Regions from separate parts of the Cytobacillus gottheilii genome, predicted to be linked through region 1. Evidence: riboswitches for the same ligand, from Rfam matches in the RefSeq annotation. Region 1 holds a riboswitch; each other region holds the start of a gene.
What was found. Region 1 has a riboswitch for thiamine pyrophosphate ahead of J1899_RS08405 (ABC transporter substrate-binding protein). Riboswitches for the same ligand answer to the same signal wherever they lie in the genome.
Positions count from the first base shown of each region.

Region 2: another riboswitch for thiamine pyrophosphate. It lies ahead of thiW (energy coupling factor transporter S component ThiW); the one in region 1 lies ahead of J1899_RS08405 (ABC transporter substrate-binding protein).
Region 3: another riboswitch for thiamine pyrophosphate. It lies ahead of thiC (phosphomethylpyrimidine synthase ThiC); the one in region 1 lies ahead of J1899_RS08405 (ABC transporter substrate-binding protein).
Region 4: another riboswitch for thiamine pyrophosphate. It lies ahead of J1899_RS11980 (LuxE/PaaK family acyltransferase); the one in region 1 lies ahead of J1899_RS08405 (ABC transporter substrate-binding protein).

Region 1 is NZ_CP071709.1:1,682,838-1,687,054, reverse strand. It holds gene J1899_RS08420 (GNAT family N-acetyltransferase) at 312-770, opposite strand; gene J1899_RS08415 (twin-arginine translocase TatA/TatE family subunit) at 1,089-1,286, opposite strand; gene J1899_RS08410 (cell wall hydrolase) at 1,454-2,059, opposite strand; TPP riboswitch at 2,323-2,429, shown strand; gene J1899_RS08405 (ABC transporter substrate-binding protein) at 2,562-3,557, shown strand; gene J1899_RS08400 (thiamine-binding protein) at 3,570-3,863, shown strand; gene J1899_RS08395 (ABC transporter permease) at 3,860-4,217, shown strand, end outside.
Region 2 is NZ_CP071709.1:2,456,443-2,460,659, reverse strand. It holds gene J1899_RS12135 (LTA synthase family protein) at 1-126, shown strand, start outside; gene J1899_RS12130 (shikimate kinase) at 177-677, opposite strand; gene J1899_RS12125 (CBASS cGAMP-activated phospholipase) at 898-1,812, shown strand; TPP riboswitch at 1,863-1,966, shown strand; TPP riboswitch at 2,094-2,183, shown strand; gene thiW (energy coupling factor transporter S component ThiW) at 2,344-2,838, shown strand; gene thiD (bifunctional hydroxymethylpyrimidine kinase/phosphomethylpyrimidine kinase) at 2,835-3,662, shown strand; gene thiM (hydroxyethylthiazole kinase) at 3,650-4,217, shown strand, end outside.
Region 3 is NZ_CP071709.1:3,863,471-3,867,687, reverse strand. It holds gene J1899_RS19300 (permease) at 1-973, shown strand, start outside; gene J1899_RS19295 (ABC transporter ATP-binding protein) at 991-1,629, shown strand; TPP riboswitch at 1,796-1,910, shown strand; gene thiC (phosphomethylpyrimidine synthase ThiC) at 2,049-3,833, shown strand; gene J1899_RS19285 (immunoglobulin-like domain-containing protein) at 4,072-4,217, opposite strand, start outside.
Region 4 is NZ_CP071709.1:2,429,046-2,433,262, reverse strand. It holds gene J1899_RS11990 (CBO0543 family protein) at 1-389, opposite strand, end outside; gene J1899_RS11985 (NAD(P)/FAD-dependent oxidoreductase) at 626-1,750, shown strand; TPP riboswitch at 1,795-1,903, shown strand; gene J1899_RS11980 (LuxE/PaaK family acyltransferase) at 2,112-3,188, shown strand; gene J1899_RS11975 (acyl-CoA reductase) at 3,188-4,217, shown strand, end outside.

The sequences.
Region 1 (4,217 bases):
TTTTTTATAAAAAAAGGGTTTTCTACTTTTTCCTGAGCTGTGGTGAACAGCCTCTAAGGCGGTCTGCCTCCAGCAAGGCAGCAGCTTTCGTCTGTCATCAAATATCTATTCTGCTCTGCTTTTGCCATCTCCAGGCATATCGCTAAAATGCTGCTTAGCACTATTAAAAAGAAGCGCCTTTAAAAAAGGAGCTTACTTTTAATAGCAGCCTATTCATTTTTTATCCATCTAATAGTCCTTTCAAAACGTCCAAAGCAAAAAAGCTCAAAATAATTTTGAGCTTCCAGCATTATATTGTGAATTGTAGTATTTTACTGGTTAATCGTTTTGACAACGGCCATTTCTTTACCAAAGCGATCTCCGTAATCGATAAACCCCAAGCTCTCGTATAAACCATGTGCCCCTAAATTTTCGGGATGATAGCCTACAACGAGCTTCTTTGCGTTTGGCAGATTGGACATTTTTGAAATCATTATTGAAGAAGCATCCTTACCAATGCCCTTACCCTGAAATCTATGATCAATCATTATTCTGTAAATCCAGTAACCATCAAGTTCTTCCGGTTCCGTATTATACATTAAAAAACCTGCAACTTGATCACCATAATATATAACAAACGGTCTTAATGACGGTTCAAATTTAGACTGCAGAATCGATATTGCATTGTTTTCTATAAATTTCTCTTGATTCTCTGTTATCTGCAATGAACAGCACTCATACCAGTTTTCTGCTGTTAATTCAGCCAATCTTACTATTTTGTCAATACTCAAAATTTATCCCCTTTCTAATATGGGGAACTGCTAATTGTTAATTAGACGTTACCCCGTTAGTGCATGCTGTATAAGTCATTAATTTATTTTTCATAATGAACGCCTCCTTGAACAATTGCTTTTTTTTTAATACTCCTCTATCCTATCACAGTTCCTTATAAAAATTACACAGATTATATGCACTCAAGCTCATTTCAGCATGACAAGATCTGTACAATGTAAAAGGACTTACATTTCGGGAAATGAAAAGGCTCAAATCACGAATGATCTGAGCCTGTATATCTGTGCTTATATTAATTTAAATTCTCTAAACTAAACTTAATCTTTACTTAAAGAATTCTTTGGTTTGTCTTTAGGTTCATCTTCATCACGCGTTAAATCTCTTGCAGAGTTTTTAAACTCTTTTAGAGTTTGTCCAAAAGCACGGCCAATTTCCGGCAATTTTTTAGGACCAAAGATAATAAGTGCTAATACTAATATAAGAATTAAACCTGGAATACCTATATTTGATAACATAACAACAACTCCTTTACTTGCATCATAGACGAAGATAAACAGAAATTCAAGTAACCCAGTAATACTCCAGTCTCAAAAACACCTTTGTCAATGGCAGGCAAACTCCTGAAGCTTCTTTTGATTCCAGATCCCCTTAAAAATAAAAAAGCAACATAGCTTCTGCCATGTTACTTAGCAAAACGGTGTTTTCCAATTTCACCTGTAACGGTTTGAGCTCTTAACCAGGTGCTATTCGTCAAATCCGGATTAAAGAAATAAACAGCTTCATTATTTCCTTGTCCCTCTAAAGCTATTGCCTCATTTACTGCCTTTTTTGCCTCTTTATCAGCTGGTTTATTGATACTTCCATTGTCGACAGGCTGAAACTGTCTCTTTTCATAAATCACTTGCTTAACGCTATCAGGAAAACGCTCATCTTCTACTCGATTTAAAACAACTTGAGCCACTGCAACCTTTCCTTTATAAGGTTCACCTTTTGCTTCAGCATGAACAAGCCTGGCAAGCAAGTCTTTCTCTTTCTTGGATATTGTATTAGGAATAATTAATTTATCTTCAGAATGAATAGCTTCTGCTGACAAATGATTAACTTCTTTTAATTCCAGCTCTGATACGGAGAATTTCAGTGCCACATCATATAATGTTTCCTGATCCTTAACATTGTAAATCGTAACAGAATCCAGCGTTTCAGCATTTATTTTCTTTGGTTCAGTAAATGTATATTGGAATGAGACCATGACAATAGCGGCAATCATGCTTAGAACAAATTTTTTCATTCGTTCTCCTCCATTCATTATAGTCTCGGAACAACAGAAACTACTGTAACACATTGTTCAAGAACGGGACAAACTTAATCTTTTCCATGGTTAATCTGGTAAAATCTTGTTCCGTCATTCTTCTTGCTAAAACATTAAAAGCTTTTTACTAGAAATTTCTTATTTTTTTGCTATAATGAAGACGTAATGTGGAACGCTAACCATTTTTAAACAAATACTTTACAAGTATGTAAAGACTGAGACTTTTGAATATAATTTCATATCGTTTTATGTAGGGGAACCGCTCTGCGGTTGAGATTTCATTATATAATGATAACCCTTTGAACCTGATCTGGCTGATACCAGCGTAGGGAACATAATGTAAAGCAATATTATGCTTATTTATTATGTCCCCTGGCTGCAGCAGCCAGGGGTTTTATGTTTATAAGGGAATTGTTCCATACTACTCATATGACATTAACTGAGATCTTCACGGAATGATCTTCACAATGAGGAGGATATTATGAAAAAATGGATGTTAACTGCATCGTTATTAATGGTTTTAACGGCTTGCGGAAATAACGAAGATACGGAAAACAACAGCACCAATGAGGCGGAAGAACTTGAAGAAGTGACGGTTGTTTTGGATTGGACTCCAAATACAAATCATACTGGACTTTATGCAGCCGTTGAAAATGGCTATTTTGAAGAAGCAGGACTTGATGTCGACATTATTTTGCCTGGTGATGCTGGTGCAGATCAATTGATTGCTTCGGGCAAAGCAGATTTTGGAGTCAGTTACCAGGAAAGTATTACACAAGCAAGAGTTCAGGGTGTACCGCTTGTTTCGATTGCAGCTGTCATTCAGCATAATACGTCAGGCTTTGCTTCTCCTGTAGAAAAAAATATTGAAACTCCTAAAGATTTTGCAGGAAAAACATACGGAGGCTTTGGATCTCCAGTTGAAGAGCAAATCCTTGAATCTCTAATGAGATCTGAGAATGCAAGTGCCGATGATGTTACGATCTTAAATATTGGCAGTGCAGATTTCTTTACTTCAGTTGAAAGAGATGTTGATTTTTCTTGGATCTTTTACGGCTGGACTGGGATTGAAGCAGAATTACGCGGTATAGATTTAAATATGATCTACCCTACCGATTATTCGGAAAATCTTGATTATTATACACCTGTTCTTGCTACTAACGAGGATATGATCAGCTCTAATCCTGAAATGATTGAAGCATTTTTAGAAGGAGCTTCAAAAGGGTATGAATATGTAATTGAAAATCCAGCGGAAGCTGCTGACATTCTAATAGAAGCAGTTCCAGACCTGGATCCTGAACTGGTTAAGAAAAGTCAGGAATGGCTGGCACCGCGTTATCAAGATGATGCAGATCAATGGGGAGCACAAAAACTAGAAGTATGGGAAAACTACGGTAATTGGATGTTTGAAAATGGATTGCTCGATGGCGAACTGGATGCAGAAAAAGCATTTACGAACGAATACTTACCAAAATAGGGGGAGAAAATCTTGGCTAATTCTTTAGTAAGCATACAAATAATTCCAAAAACTAAAAATGGGGAAAATGTCATTCCGTACGTTGACGAGGCGATTGCCATTATTGATGCTTCTGGCATCAAATATGAGGTACACCCTCTTGAAACCACTATGGAAGGTGATCTGGATCAAATTTTTGCGGTTATTAAGAAAATGAACGAAAAAATGATTGAGATTGGCAGTTCCAATGTTATCTCTCAAATCAAAATACTATTCCAGCCAGATGGCATTACAATGGATACGTTAACGGAGAAATATAAAGGATGAATACTGCTTTAAAGAAAGGATGGAGACCAATACTTGTTCTCCTCCTTTTATTCTTATTATGGGAAGGGATTGTCAGGTTTATTGAAGCACCATCCTGGCTAGTCCCTGCACCAAGCCTGATTTTTCAGGAAGCATATAACGGCTGGTCTCAGTTTGCACCTCACCTGCTTTCGACGACCAGTTTATCACTATATGGCTTTGCGATTGGTGCAGCTGTTGGGCTTGCCGCTGCCTTTTGTCTGCACATGCTTCCTTTTGTTAGAGAATCAGTTTATCCGCTTCTCATTCTGTCGCAAAACGTGCCAGTTATAGTTCTTGCCCCGCTTTTGGTCATCTGGTTCGGTTTTGGAATTC
Region 2 (4,217 bases), 770 kb from region 1:
GATAAAAAAAGTGGTGAAGAAGCTGAAGAAGGTGCCTGTAATTCTAATTTAGAAAAGGTAAGAGATGAGCTAAATATGTCAGATGAAATTTTAAATGGAGATTTATTGAGGTTTTTAGATTTATAAATAAAAAGGAGGATCGTTTTTGAACGATTCTCCTTTTTATTTTCAGCCGTTTACACTTCTTGAAGGATCTCTTTTGCTGTTTGTTCTGCTCCATTGTCTGCTTTTATTTTAAAATGATAAGTGTTATATATTTTTTGCCGGTCTGTGAAAATGCGGTGAATTTCATTTTCTGTTTTTCCCTGCAGAAGTGGTCTTGAAGGCACTAAAGAATCCAGTCTCTGCTTCCAAACGTCCCAAGAAACCCAAAGGTAAAAGACCGTTCCATTTTCCATGCAAGTATTCCTGATTTCTTCCTGCAGAAAGGCACCTCCACCTAATGAAACGACTTGAATTTCTGTATTGCTGCAAATTCTTTTTACTTGATCAAGTTCAGTACGGCGGAATTCCTGTTCTCCAAATTGCTGAAAAATCTCAGTCGTTTTTAGACCATACCATTTTTCTATTTCTTCATCGACATCTATAAAAGGAACTTTTAGCTCTTTGGCAATTAGTTGTCCCACAGTTGTCTTACCAGAGCCCATAAAACCTGTTAAGATAATTTTTTTATGCATATTAAGCGATGATCCCCATTTCCTTTTGCATTTAAAGAGAATTATAATATAGAAATAATTTGCTGTAAAAATTAAATAGTGTGATAACTCCTTTTTATCTTTCGAATATAATGAAGCTTGTATGTAGATACCTAAAGAAAACGCTCAAAGTATTTATCAATATCTGTATAGATAGGGATCATCAGGGAACATTATAAGAAACGAATATATAGGTGAGTATGTGAAAATTTTAGCTATTGATGGCGGCGGAATACGGGGTATTTTGGCGGTCACCGTCTTAAAAAATATTGAAAAACAATATAAATGTAAGATTGCTGATCTCTTTGATGTCTTTGCCGGAACCAGTACAGGTGCCATTATTGCAGCTGCTGCATCTGTAGGTAAAGAAATGGAAGATGTTTATGATATTTATCTACAGCATGGTGAAAAGATCTTTGAAAGACATGCTACAGTTGGTTTATTTAAAAGCATTTATACAAACCATCATTTACGACAATATTTACAAGATGCCTACGGAGAGACATTGCTATGTGATGTGGAAAAGCCATTGCTTTTACCAGCGGTAGATATTCATAAAGGAAAGCCGTATGTTCATCGCTCACATGTACGCAATCCTGGAGAGAAAAAGGAAGAGATTAAACTGTGGGATGCCGTGCTTTCATCCTGTTCTGCACCGGTTTATTTTCCCCCTAATGAAATGCAAAATAAACTTTTAGCCATTGATGGCGGCATATGGGCAAATAATCCAACATTGGTTACAATCACAGAGGCGCTCAGTTTTTTTCATCAAAAACTTGAAGATATCCATGTTTTATCGATTGGGACTGGACTGCAATCTATTCCTTTTCAGGAAGAGGAAGGCAGAGAATGGGGTGCTCAAAGCTGGCTGCCTTTTCAATTTCCCTCTTTTAGGATGACACCAAAACTTCTTGATCTTGCGCTTCATATTTCTTCAGAAGCCATCTCATATCATTGCCGGCATTTGCTGCATGACCAATATTTACGTCTGAATGCCGAGCTGGAAAAAGAAATGCCATTTGATGATGTGACATTTTCACATGAACTGGCTCTTATGGGAGAAAAGCTATATGAGGAGCAAAAAAAGGATATTGAGGAATTTCTAAAAAAGACATAACGTTTGCAAAATAATACAAAAATGTTATGATAGTGTTGAAAAATGAATACTTCTTACACTAGGGGTGTCTTTTTAAGACTGAGATGGCAGTAATGCCAAACCCTCTGAACCTGATCCTGTTAACACTGGCGTAGGGAAGTGCTATAGATTATATTCTGCTGATCTATACATATTCGCCGCTCGTGTTTTCATGAGCGGCTTTTTGTCTCTATGGAATCATTCCTTTAAGCCAATGGAACAGAAATCGGAATATCTTGATATGGTGTAAAACTTGAAAATTAAAAATCTGCTGGGGGCGCCAAATTGGCTGAGAAGAACCCTTTGAACCTGATCTAGTTAGAACTAGCGTAGGGAAGCAGTTAACATAAGTGCACATGTGCTGTTTGTTAACCGCTTCTGCTATAGGAGCGGTTTTTTATATTGAGGAATAAGCCGTATTCATTCACAAAGTGTGCTGCCGGGAGGGAAGAGATTGGCTTATATAATATGAGGATTCGCACTTATTAAATATTAAGGGGGAAATAAAAAATGATGAACAGTACAAAAAAACTAACCATTATTGCATTTATTGCAGCTATTACGACGGTTTCCAGCAGTCTTATTTACATACCGGTAGGATTTGCAAAAATCTTTCCTATTCAGCATTTTGCTAATGTGCTCTCGGCTGTTTTGCTTGGCCCATGGTATGCAGTGATTCAAGCTTTTCTTTCATCAACTTTAAGAAATATGCTGGGAACAGGCAGTATTTTTGCTTATCCAGGCAGTATGATTGGTGCCTTTTTAGCAGCAATTCTTTTCTCCAAAACTCGTAAACTCAGTTTTGCAGCAGCAGGTGAAGTGGTTGGAACAGGCATATTAGGTGCAATGGCGACCTATCCGATTTCTGTCCTTTTCCTTGGACAGGAAGCAGCGCTATTTGGGTTTGTGCCGGCATTTATCTTCAGCAGCTTTACAGGTGCTTTGATGGGTTACGGATTATTGAAAGTAATGGTGAAAAATAAAGCATTAGGAGGCATTTTACAATGAAAACAGCATTGACGATTGCAGGCTCAGATTCAGGCGGAGGTGCCGGTATTCAAGCGGACTTAAAATCATTTAGCGCAAATGGCGTTTTTGGGATGTCCGTTATTACTGCTATTACAGCTCAAAATACACAGGAAGTTCGTTCTGTACAGGATATAGATGTGAATATTATCAGAGATCAAATAGAAGCTGTATTTGATGATATTACGGTTGATGCCGTAAAAATCGGGATGCTTTCATCTGCAGACACAATTAAAACGGTAACGCAAGGCCTGCAAAAATATGCGCCGTCTCATATTGTGCTTGACCCAGTCATGGTTTCAAAAGGCGGGCATCATTTGCTGAGACAAGAAGCAGTGACTTCTTTAATAGATCACATGCTTCCGCTCGCAACTATTATAACCCCTAATATCCCAGAAGCAGAGGTCATTCTTGGTTATCCTATTTCAAACAAGAAAGACATGGAGAAAGCATGTATGGATATGACAAAACTTGGTGCCAGATCGGTGCTGTTAAAGGGAGGGCATATGGAAGGGGAACCAGATGATTTGTACTATGATGGAACCAATTTTCATTGGATTAGCGGCACGAGAATTGAGACAAAAAATACACATGGAACAGGGTGTACTCTTTCTTCGGCAATTGCTGCTAACCTTGCTCGCGGGTTTGATATGCTTGAAGCGGTGAAGCGAGGAAAATCATATATACATATGGCAATTGAGCATAGCCTTGATATTGGCAACGGTCATGGCCCAACAAACCATTTTTATGATTTATACAGAAAAGCAAAAATGTATCAGGAGGCAGAGAAGACATGGAGCAACTGAGCGTGAATCAAATTTTCAGAGACTTGGAAACTGCAAAACCTTTAATCCATCAAATTACGAATAATGTAACCATTAACGATTGTGCCAATGCAACATTGGCTATTGGTGCATCTCCTGTAATGGCTACAAGTATAGAAGAAGTTGAAGCGATGGCTGGACTTGGAGATGCTCTAGTGATTAATTTTGGTACCATTACAGCTGATATGTACGAATCCATGGTGCTGGCAGGAAAGGCAGCAAACAGAAAAGGGATTCCAGTCGTTTTTGATCCGGTTGGAGTAGGCGCTACTCCATATAGAACCCAAAAGGCAATGGATTATATGAAAAAAGTGAAGGTGGATATTGTAAGAGGGAATGGAACGGAGGTTTACGCACTTATTGGCGGTCAGGCGAATACCCGAGGTGTTGATGCTGGTGAATTATCCTTAACTCATACTGAATTAGCAAAGCTGGCTGCTGAGAAGCTGAATGCAGTTATTGTCATAAGCGGTAAACATGATGCCATATCAGATGGAACTAGAGTGGCAGAAATCGAGAATGGTGATATTTGGTTAA
Region 3 (4,217 bases), 2.2 Mb from region 1:
ATATGCAATAACAAAGAGCAAACGCACCATCTATTTTTCTATTGCCTTTTTATATGCGGTGGCGATCCTTTCCTTTAAGGTGTTTCCGATATCCTTCAAATGGATCCTTTTGCCGAATTATCTTAGTCTATTTCACGGTGCTGCCAGTTTTAATAGCATATGGATCTCCTTTATGATCATTATCTTGTTGTTTGGCATTGGTTTATTAGCTTTGAATTATATTGGAAGAGATTTTCGAGCTGTCAGGCATATATTTATAACTTCATGGCCAATCCTTTTATTTGCAGTGATCGTGTGTACGGGAATGGTGTATCATGCTTCTTTATATTCCGATGAGACCCTGACGATATGGGACATTTGGATTCTTACTTTCTATGGAACGACAAATGATGCTTTTCAAATTCTCTCTCTTAGTTTTTATGTGATTGCTTTTATGGGGTTTGTATATTTTGTACAGCTTATACTGCAAAAACAATTGACAGAGATGAGCCATTACTCGATTATTCGGCACAAATCCTTATTGAAATGGTTTAATGGCTGGTTCCTTATGATTATGTGGTATACGGGATTGTTTCTATTGTCTCTGGCTCTTCTTCTTTTCACTATTTCAGCAGGTTTTGATTATTCGTTTTCCTTGCATGTGGAATTGCAGCAGGATTTGCCAGTTTTACAGGTTGGCTATCATTACTTTGTGAATGGATTTCTACAAATCATTTTTTATGTAATACTGGTGTTTTTAATCACATGGCTGACAAAAGATGTTATGAAAAGCTTTGTTATCCTCTTGATTTCTATATTGTTCATGTTTCCGGGAATGAACCCCGGCGCCTTCATCCCAGTTGGCCTTAATAGCATGGGGCAATTACTGACAGAGGCATCAGTCTATATGATTTCTATTCAATTATTGATTGCTGTCGTTATTGAAGTGATCGTCCTGGTTTATGTATTGAAGAGAAGAGATTTTATGATATAAGGAGGATGTGACGAATTATGACCATCATTGATCTGAAAAATATAAGCAAATCCTATAAAGGATTAGTTTTATTTGAAAATACGAATCTCGCTATTGAAAAGGGGAAGATCTATGGATTAACAGGGCCTAATGGGTCAGGGAAATCGGTGTTATTTAAAATGATGTGCGGTTTTATTTTTCCGGATCAAGGGACTGTTACTATACGGGGAAAACAGCTTGGAAAAGATAATCGTTTCCCTGAAGACTTTGGCATTATTATTGATCGGCCTGGTTATATAGGCAATAAAACAGGCTTTGAAAACTTAAAGTACCTAGCCATGATTAATAGAAAAATCTCTGATGAGCAAATCAAAGAGACAATGATAAAAGTAGGACTCCAGCCTGCAGCCAAACAAAAAGTTAAAGAGTATTCACTTGGCATGAAACAAAAATTAGCTATCGCCCAAGCGATTATGGAAGACCAGGAAATTCTCTTATTAGATGAACCCTTTAACGCCCTGGATGTTGATAGTGTGGAGAATATACGCGGACTATTAAAATCTTTGAAAGACAAAGGCAAAACCATTGTATTGACTAGCCATAACCAAGAAGATATAGATCTTTTAAGTGACCACATCTACAGAGTCCGGAATTTTACTCTAGAAAAAATAAAATAATGTTGACGAGATCAGAGGAGGCTGTAATCTCTTATTGCAGCCGGTATGGTTTTATCCTTTAGTAAGATTCACAGAATCAGCGTTTCTTTCGTCCTGTTTTTGAATAAATTCCAAAATATCCTTTTATTTACTGTTCGTTTATATTAAACTAAAAGCACAATTGAATAGTAATAACTAGGGGAGTCCAATAAGCTGGGCTGAGAGGGAAACGCTATAAAGTTTCTTGACCCTTTGGACCTGATCTGGATCATGCCAGCGTAGGGAAGTTAGTGAATACTTGCTATGTATACTTCTGCATATTCTGAAGCTGGGTCTGTTTATTTTACAATGGACCCAGCTTCTTTTTGTGCACTTCACTGAAGGATGTCTTTGCATTTCCCGAGATCAAGTCCTTAACAATATGTTAAAGGAGAGATAAAATGATCAACCCCACTGTAAACGGTAAAATGATTTCCATTATGTCCAGCTTTCCCGGCAGCAAAAAAGTGTATGTAGAAGGAACTAGGTCTGATATCCAGGTGCCAATGAGAGAAATTGAACTTAGTGCCACCACAGGATCTTTTGGAGATGAGAAGAACGAGCCCGTGCGTATTTATGATACAAGCGGGCCGTATACGGATCAGAATTATGCAGTGGATCTGACAAAAGGACTGCCGCCCATTCGCCAGAAATGGATCGATGAACGCGGCGATATTGAAAGCTATGAAGGTCGCAGGATAAAACCAGAAGATAATGGTTACCGCAATGAAGACGACCAGCGTACCCAGCACGGTGTGTTTCCCGGGCTAAAAAGAAAGCCTCTGCGGGCAAAACGAGGAAAAAATGTTACACAACTTCATTATGCAAGGAAAGGGATCATCACACCTGAAATGGAATTCATCGCCATCCGGGAAAATATGAATCCTGAATATATCCGTGAGGAAGTCGCCCGCGGACGAGCCATCATTCCAGCAAATATTAATCACCCTGAAAGTGAACCAATGATTATTGGCCGCAACTTTCATGTGAAAATCAATGCCAATATCGGCAATTCCGCTGTATCCTCGTCGATTGAAGAAGAGATTGAAAAAATGACCTGGGCAACGCGCTGGGGTGCTGATACCATTATGGATTTATCGACCGGGAAAAATATACACAAAACACGGGAGTGGATAATCCGAAATTCTGCTGTTCCTGTAGGCACTGTTCCAATCTATCAGGCACTTGAAAAAGTAAATGGGATTGCGGAAAATCTTAGTTGGAACGTATTTCGCGATACTCTGATTGAGCAAGCCGAACAAGGGGTAGATTATTTTACAATCCATGCTGGTGTGCGGCTGCATTATGTTCCATTAACAGCTAAGCGAATGACTGGTATCGTATCGCGCGGCGGTTCCATTATGGCTCAGTGGTGCTTATATCATCATCAAGAAAGTTTTTTATATACTCACTTTGAAGAAATATGTGAAATCATGAAAACCTATGATGTGGCCTTCTCATTAGGCGATGGACTCCGTCCCGGCTCAATCGCAGATGCAAATGATGAAGCTCAATTTGCCGAGCTTGAAACATTAGGTGAGCTGACTAAAATTGCCTGGAAGCACGATGTACAGGTAATGGTTGAAGGTCCTGGACATGTTCCAATGCATTTAATTAAAGAAAACATGGATAAGCAGCTTGAAATCTGTCAAGAAGCTCCATTCTATACATTAGGTCCGCTGACAACCGATATTGCACCAGGTTATGATCATATAACCTCTGCAATCGGCGCAGCCATGATCGGATGGTATGGAACAGCCATGCTCTGCTATGTGACGCCAAAGGAGCATTTAGGACTGCCAAATAAAGATGATGTCCGGGAAGGTGTGATCACCTATAAAATCGCTGCCCATGCAGCCGATTTGGCTAAAGGCCATCCTGGTGCCCAAATAAGAGATGACGCTTTATCAAAAGCGCGCTTTGAATTTCGCTGGAAGGACCAGTTTAATCTCTCCCTTGATCCAGAACGGGCACTGCAATATCATGATGAAACCCTGCCTGCAGAAGGTGCTAAGACGGCTCACTTCTGTTCCATGTGCGGGCCCAAATTTTGCTCAATGAGAATTTCCCAGGATATTCGAAACTATGCAAAAGAGAATATATTTGTTACAACAGCAGGTATAGAACAGGGGTTAAAGCAGAAAGCAGAAGAATTTAAAGAAGGCGGAAGTCAAATCTATAAATAGAACCAATTTGATATGTTGGTGATATTGCAGTTTATTTTCGCTTAATTGCTGGATAAATACTGAAGCACAGCTGAGTGAGAAAACAGTAAAAACGGGAGCACCTTATCCTAAAGGATCAACACATATGAAAAGCCAAAGAGCTCATGATCAAATGAGCTCTTTAGTTTATGAAAGTGATATAACAAGGAGTTTCCAAGCTATGAAACATTAAAGTCTCGCCATTTAATCAGTCTTCTATTTATTCAATCGTAAATGATGCGGATATTCTGTCATCCTCTGTCAAAGTTTGAATTACACGATAGGTTCCTTTTTCAAGCTGGGAAAGCTCGACATCCTGCGAAAAAGTGCCTCCATTTCTTAAAATGAACATTTGCAGTGTTACCA
Region 4 (4,217 bases), 750 kb from region 1:
CATTTTTTGTATCTAATTAAATTTGTGTACTTTATCGCTATTGCTTCAAACACTGTTATGGATGCCGAATATAAGGTATAATAACAAAATTTATATATTTTATTTCTTTTCTCCGGATAATGCAGATTAAATAATGAACATAAAGCAGGATAGACAAAATATTCAAATGTAAAACTAGACTTATTCGCTTTTTTGAAAAATAACCGATTAGGATAGGAGATCAATCCTTTTTCAACGACGAGAAGTCCAAATAGCCATGTAATTGTCTGTTTAAACAAAAAGGAAACATGTGCTTCGCGAATTCTGTTCTTTGGTACAAATATCATTAATAAAATGGACATAACAATCCAAGCTGAAATTTCAACTGTTTTATCTAATTTATGTTTCAAGATCTTCACCTCTATACCTATAGAATGGTTATGAAGTCTTGTTTTATGTATACATTTTTACAGGGTATTTGTAATTTGAATGCATATTACATTCATCATAAGAGTAGCTGGAAGTCACATTGTGAACAATATAACATTGCTCCATCAGCAAACCTTTTGTAAAATAAACAAAAAAATCTCTATAAAATACATAAAAGGAAATACCTAAGCAGTTATAAATAAAGGTGTGTAATTAAATGAAAAAAATTATCGTAATTGGCGCAGGCATTCTCGGTGCTTCCGCTGCTTATCATCTTGCTCGTAAAGGTACAGAAGTAATCTTAATTGATCGCTATGATAAGGGGCAGGCAACAGATGCTGCTGCCGGAATCGTCTGTCCATGGCTTTCACAGAGGAGAAATAAGCCATGGTATACACTGGTGAAAAATGGTGCGAACTATTATGCCGAATTAATCAAGATGCTCGATGAAGACGGAGAAAAGAATACGGGATATAAAAGGGTAGGTGCAATTGCTCTTCAATCTGAGAACAGCAAGCTATTAAAGTTAAAAGAAAGAGCTTTTCTGAAAAGAGAAGAAGCACCGGAAATCGGTGAAATTACTGAGATTAATGCCATTAAACAAAAGGAATTGTTTCCGCCGTTAAGTGATCAATATGAAGCTGTGCATGTAAGCGGAGGAGCACGAGTCAACGGCGGCAGACTCCGGCTTTCTTTGGTCAATGCAGCCCAAAAAAATGGAGCGCGAATTATTAATGGTTCTGCGCGTTTGCTGTCAGAGGATCAGAAAGTGATTGGTGCAGAGGTAAATGGAGAACATATACTGGCAGACGAAGTGATTGCTGTACCTGGTGTATGGGCAAAAGAATTGTTGTCACCGCTGCAAATTGATTTTCAAGTGTTTGCTCAAAAAGCGCAAATCATTCATTTAAAGCTCCAGGATGAACGTACAGGAGATTGGCCAGTGATTATGCCGCCAAACAACCAATACATGCTTGCATTCGAAAACGGTAAGATTGTGGCAGGTGCCACACATGAAGATTTGGAAACTTTAGAACTGCGGGTGACCGCAGGAGGGGTTCACGACATCTTAACGAAAGCACTGCAAATCGCACCAGGTCTTGAGGATGCTGAGCTTACTGAAGTAAAGGTAGGATTTCGTCCGCACACGCCGGGATTTTTACCAGTATTTGGGCGGATCCCTGAATTTAAAGGAATTCTTACTGCTAATGGCTTAGGAGCCTCAGGGCTGACAGCTGGTCCTTACGTAGGAAAATTATTAGCACAAATAGCTCTTGGAGAAGAAGCGGAAGTGAACCTGGAGGATTATGATGTAAGTACCGCTATTAAAACGAAGGAATAAAAAGCGTTTACAATAGCTGTAATAATTGCTAAACTAGTTACGAATTGAATAAATACGGGAGCCTGTGGAATCAGGCTGAGAGTATGACTAACTGTCATAGACCGTTTGAACCTGTTGGATAATGCCAGCGTAGGAAATGTGATTAGGGTATAACTATACACTTTGCTGGCGCGAAGTGTATTTTTTTATATCATTTTTTTAAAAGGAAATCATGGACTGTTCACTTAGAGTATTAAACGTGATCACTATGTCCTGCATTGCTTTTTAAAATATCCTTCACTTATTACACCATCCCCCAATCTAGTTGACTGCGGGCATTATCGTATTCAGGCCACTGATTATAGAAAGGCTGGAATCGAATATGACCCAAAAAGAGTTAATAGCTTCCATTCAAAAATTTATTCACGACGAACATTCTCATGATTTTAATGAGCTTGCACTGCAGCTGTTCCGATATCAGTTTGAGCATAATCTGCCATTTCAGCGTTTTAGCAAGCAAAAAAGAAAAACACCTCGAAATGTTAAAAATTGGAGAGACATCCCTTCTGTGCCGATTCAGGCTTTTAAAGATGTGCCGCTATCCTGTATATCTACAGAGCAAGCTGAAGCTACTTTTATGACGAGCGGTACAACTAAACACATAAAAGGAAAGCATTATCACCCAACACTGACAGTGTTTGATTCATCGATGATTACAAATTTTAAAAAGAGATTCATGAAAGAGCAAAAAGCGATAAAGATGGGAATTTTGTTTCCTGATCATGAGGAAATGCCCAATTCCTCACTAGCTCGGTACTTATTTCTGGCTAAAGCGTTTTTTGGCACTCCAGAAAGCAAGTATACATTGTCTGGCAATGGTATCAATTTTGAGTTGCTGCTTGAAGAATTAAAAACCGCGCAACAGTCAGGAGAGGCATATGCCTTATTAGGTGCAAGCTTTAGTTTTGTTCATCTAATCGATTATTTACAGGAAAAACAGCTATATTTTAAACTTCCAAAAGGCAGCAGGATTTTAGATACAGGTGGTTATAAAAACCAGTCCAGACATGTGGAGACAGGGGAATTCTATACAGCATTAAACACACACTTAGGTATCGAGAAATCAGATTGCATCAATATGTACGGCATGACAGAGTTAAGCACACAGTTTTATGATGACGGCAATGAAGAAATTCCATCTGTAAAATCAGGACCACATTGGATCCGTACTAGAGTTATAAATCCCTTAACTGGATTAGATATGCCATTTGGAGAAAATGGTGTGCTTGTTCATTATGACCTAGCTAACTTTAATTCTGCCCTCAGCATTTTAACAGAGGATTTAGGTGTAGAGACTGACAAAGGATTTCAGCTTTTAGGCAGGGTGCAAGGCTCTGAGCAAAAAGGATGCTCACTTGCAGTCGATGAATTTCTCCGATATGCGAAGGAGGAATCATAATGGAAATCACTGCTGGCTATTTGCCTGAAATGAACAATGAAACCATTGAATATAGGGAAATTATCTATTCTTATAACGGACTAACTGCAAAAGTGAAAGTACCTCAGCTTTCTCCGCAGCAGTTATCGAAGATCATGTCGATCGTGAAAGCTAATGCCCACATTTTAAAGAGCTTTTCAGTATCAGAGCTGGTAGCTATTATAGATCAAGCGATTCATATATTACTAGATCGTCAATCAAAACAGCGGAGATTAGCGGAGACTTGGCTGCCAATCATTACAGGATATGATCAGGAAATCATCCGTACAGGTTTAACCACATTTTTGCAGCGGTTTCGAAAACACGAGCTTCAGCGTTTTCTGGTGGAGGACTTCGGAAATCCGCAGCTCCTGGATGATTTTCAGCCTTTGGTGAAAGGCGGCTATTCAAAAGCAGTAGGAGCAGATGTTACCGGGCATATTTGGGCTGGAAATGTTCCGGGCCTTCCACTATGGAGCTTTATTTCAGCGTTGCTCGTCAAGTCTGGAAGCGTTGGAAAAACAGCAAGTGAAGAGCCGCTATTTGCCGGATTATTTGCGGACATTCTAGCAGAGGTAGAACCAAAGATAAAGAATTGCTTTGCCATTGTGACATGGAAAGGCGGAGATGAAGAAAGGGAGGCTCTTTTTTTTGAAGGATGTGAGACGATCATTGCTTATGGAAGTGATCAAAGCCTTGCATCTATTAAACAGAGAGTACCGGTTACAAGCAAGCTCATTTCCCATGGTCATAAAATCAGTTTCTCGATTATCGGGAAAGAAAGTCTTCATATGCAAAAAGCAGTAGAAACGAGTCATTTGGCTGCACTGGATCTCATTCGCTATGATCAGCAAGGCTGCTATTCACCTCAAGCAATTTTTGTTCAAAAAGGCGGGCTGATTACACCTGGTGAATTTGCGAAATATCTTGCTCACGAGCTGTCCGCGCTGGAAATCCGGTTCCCGCGCAGAGAACTGTCAATAGAAGAGTCTGCTTCTTTCATTCGCAATC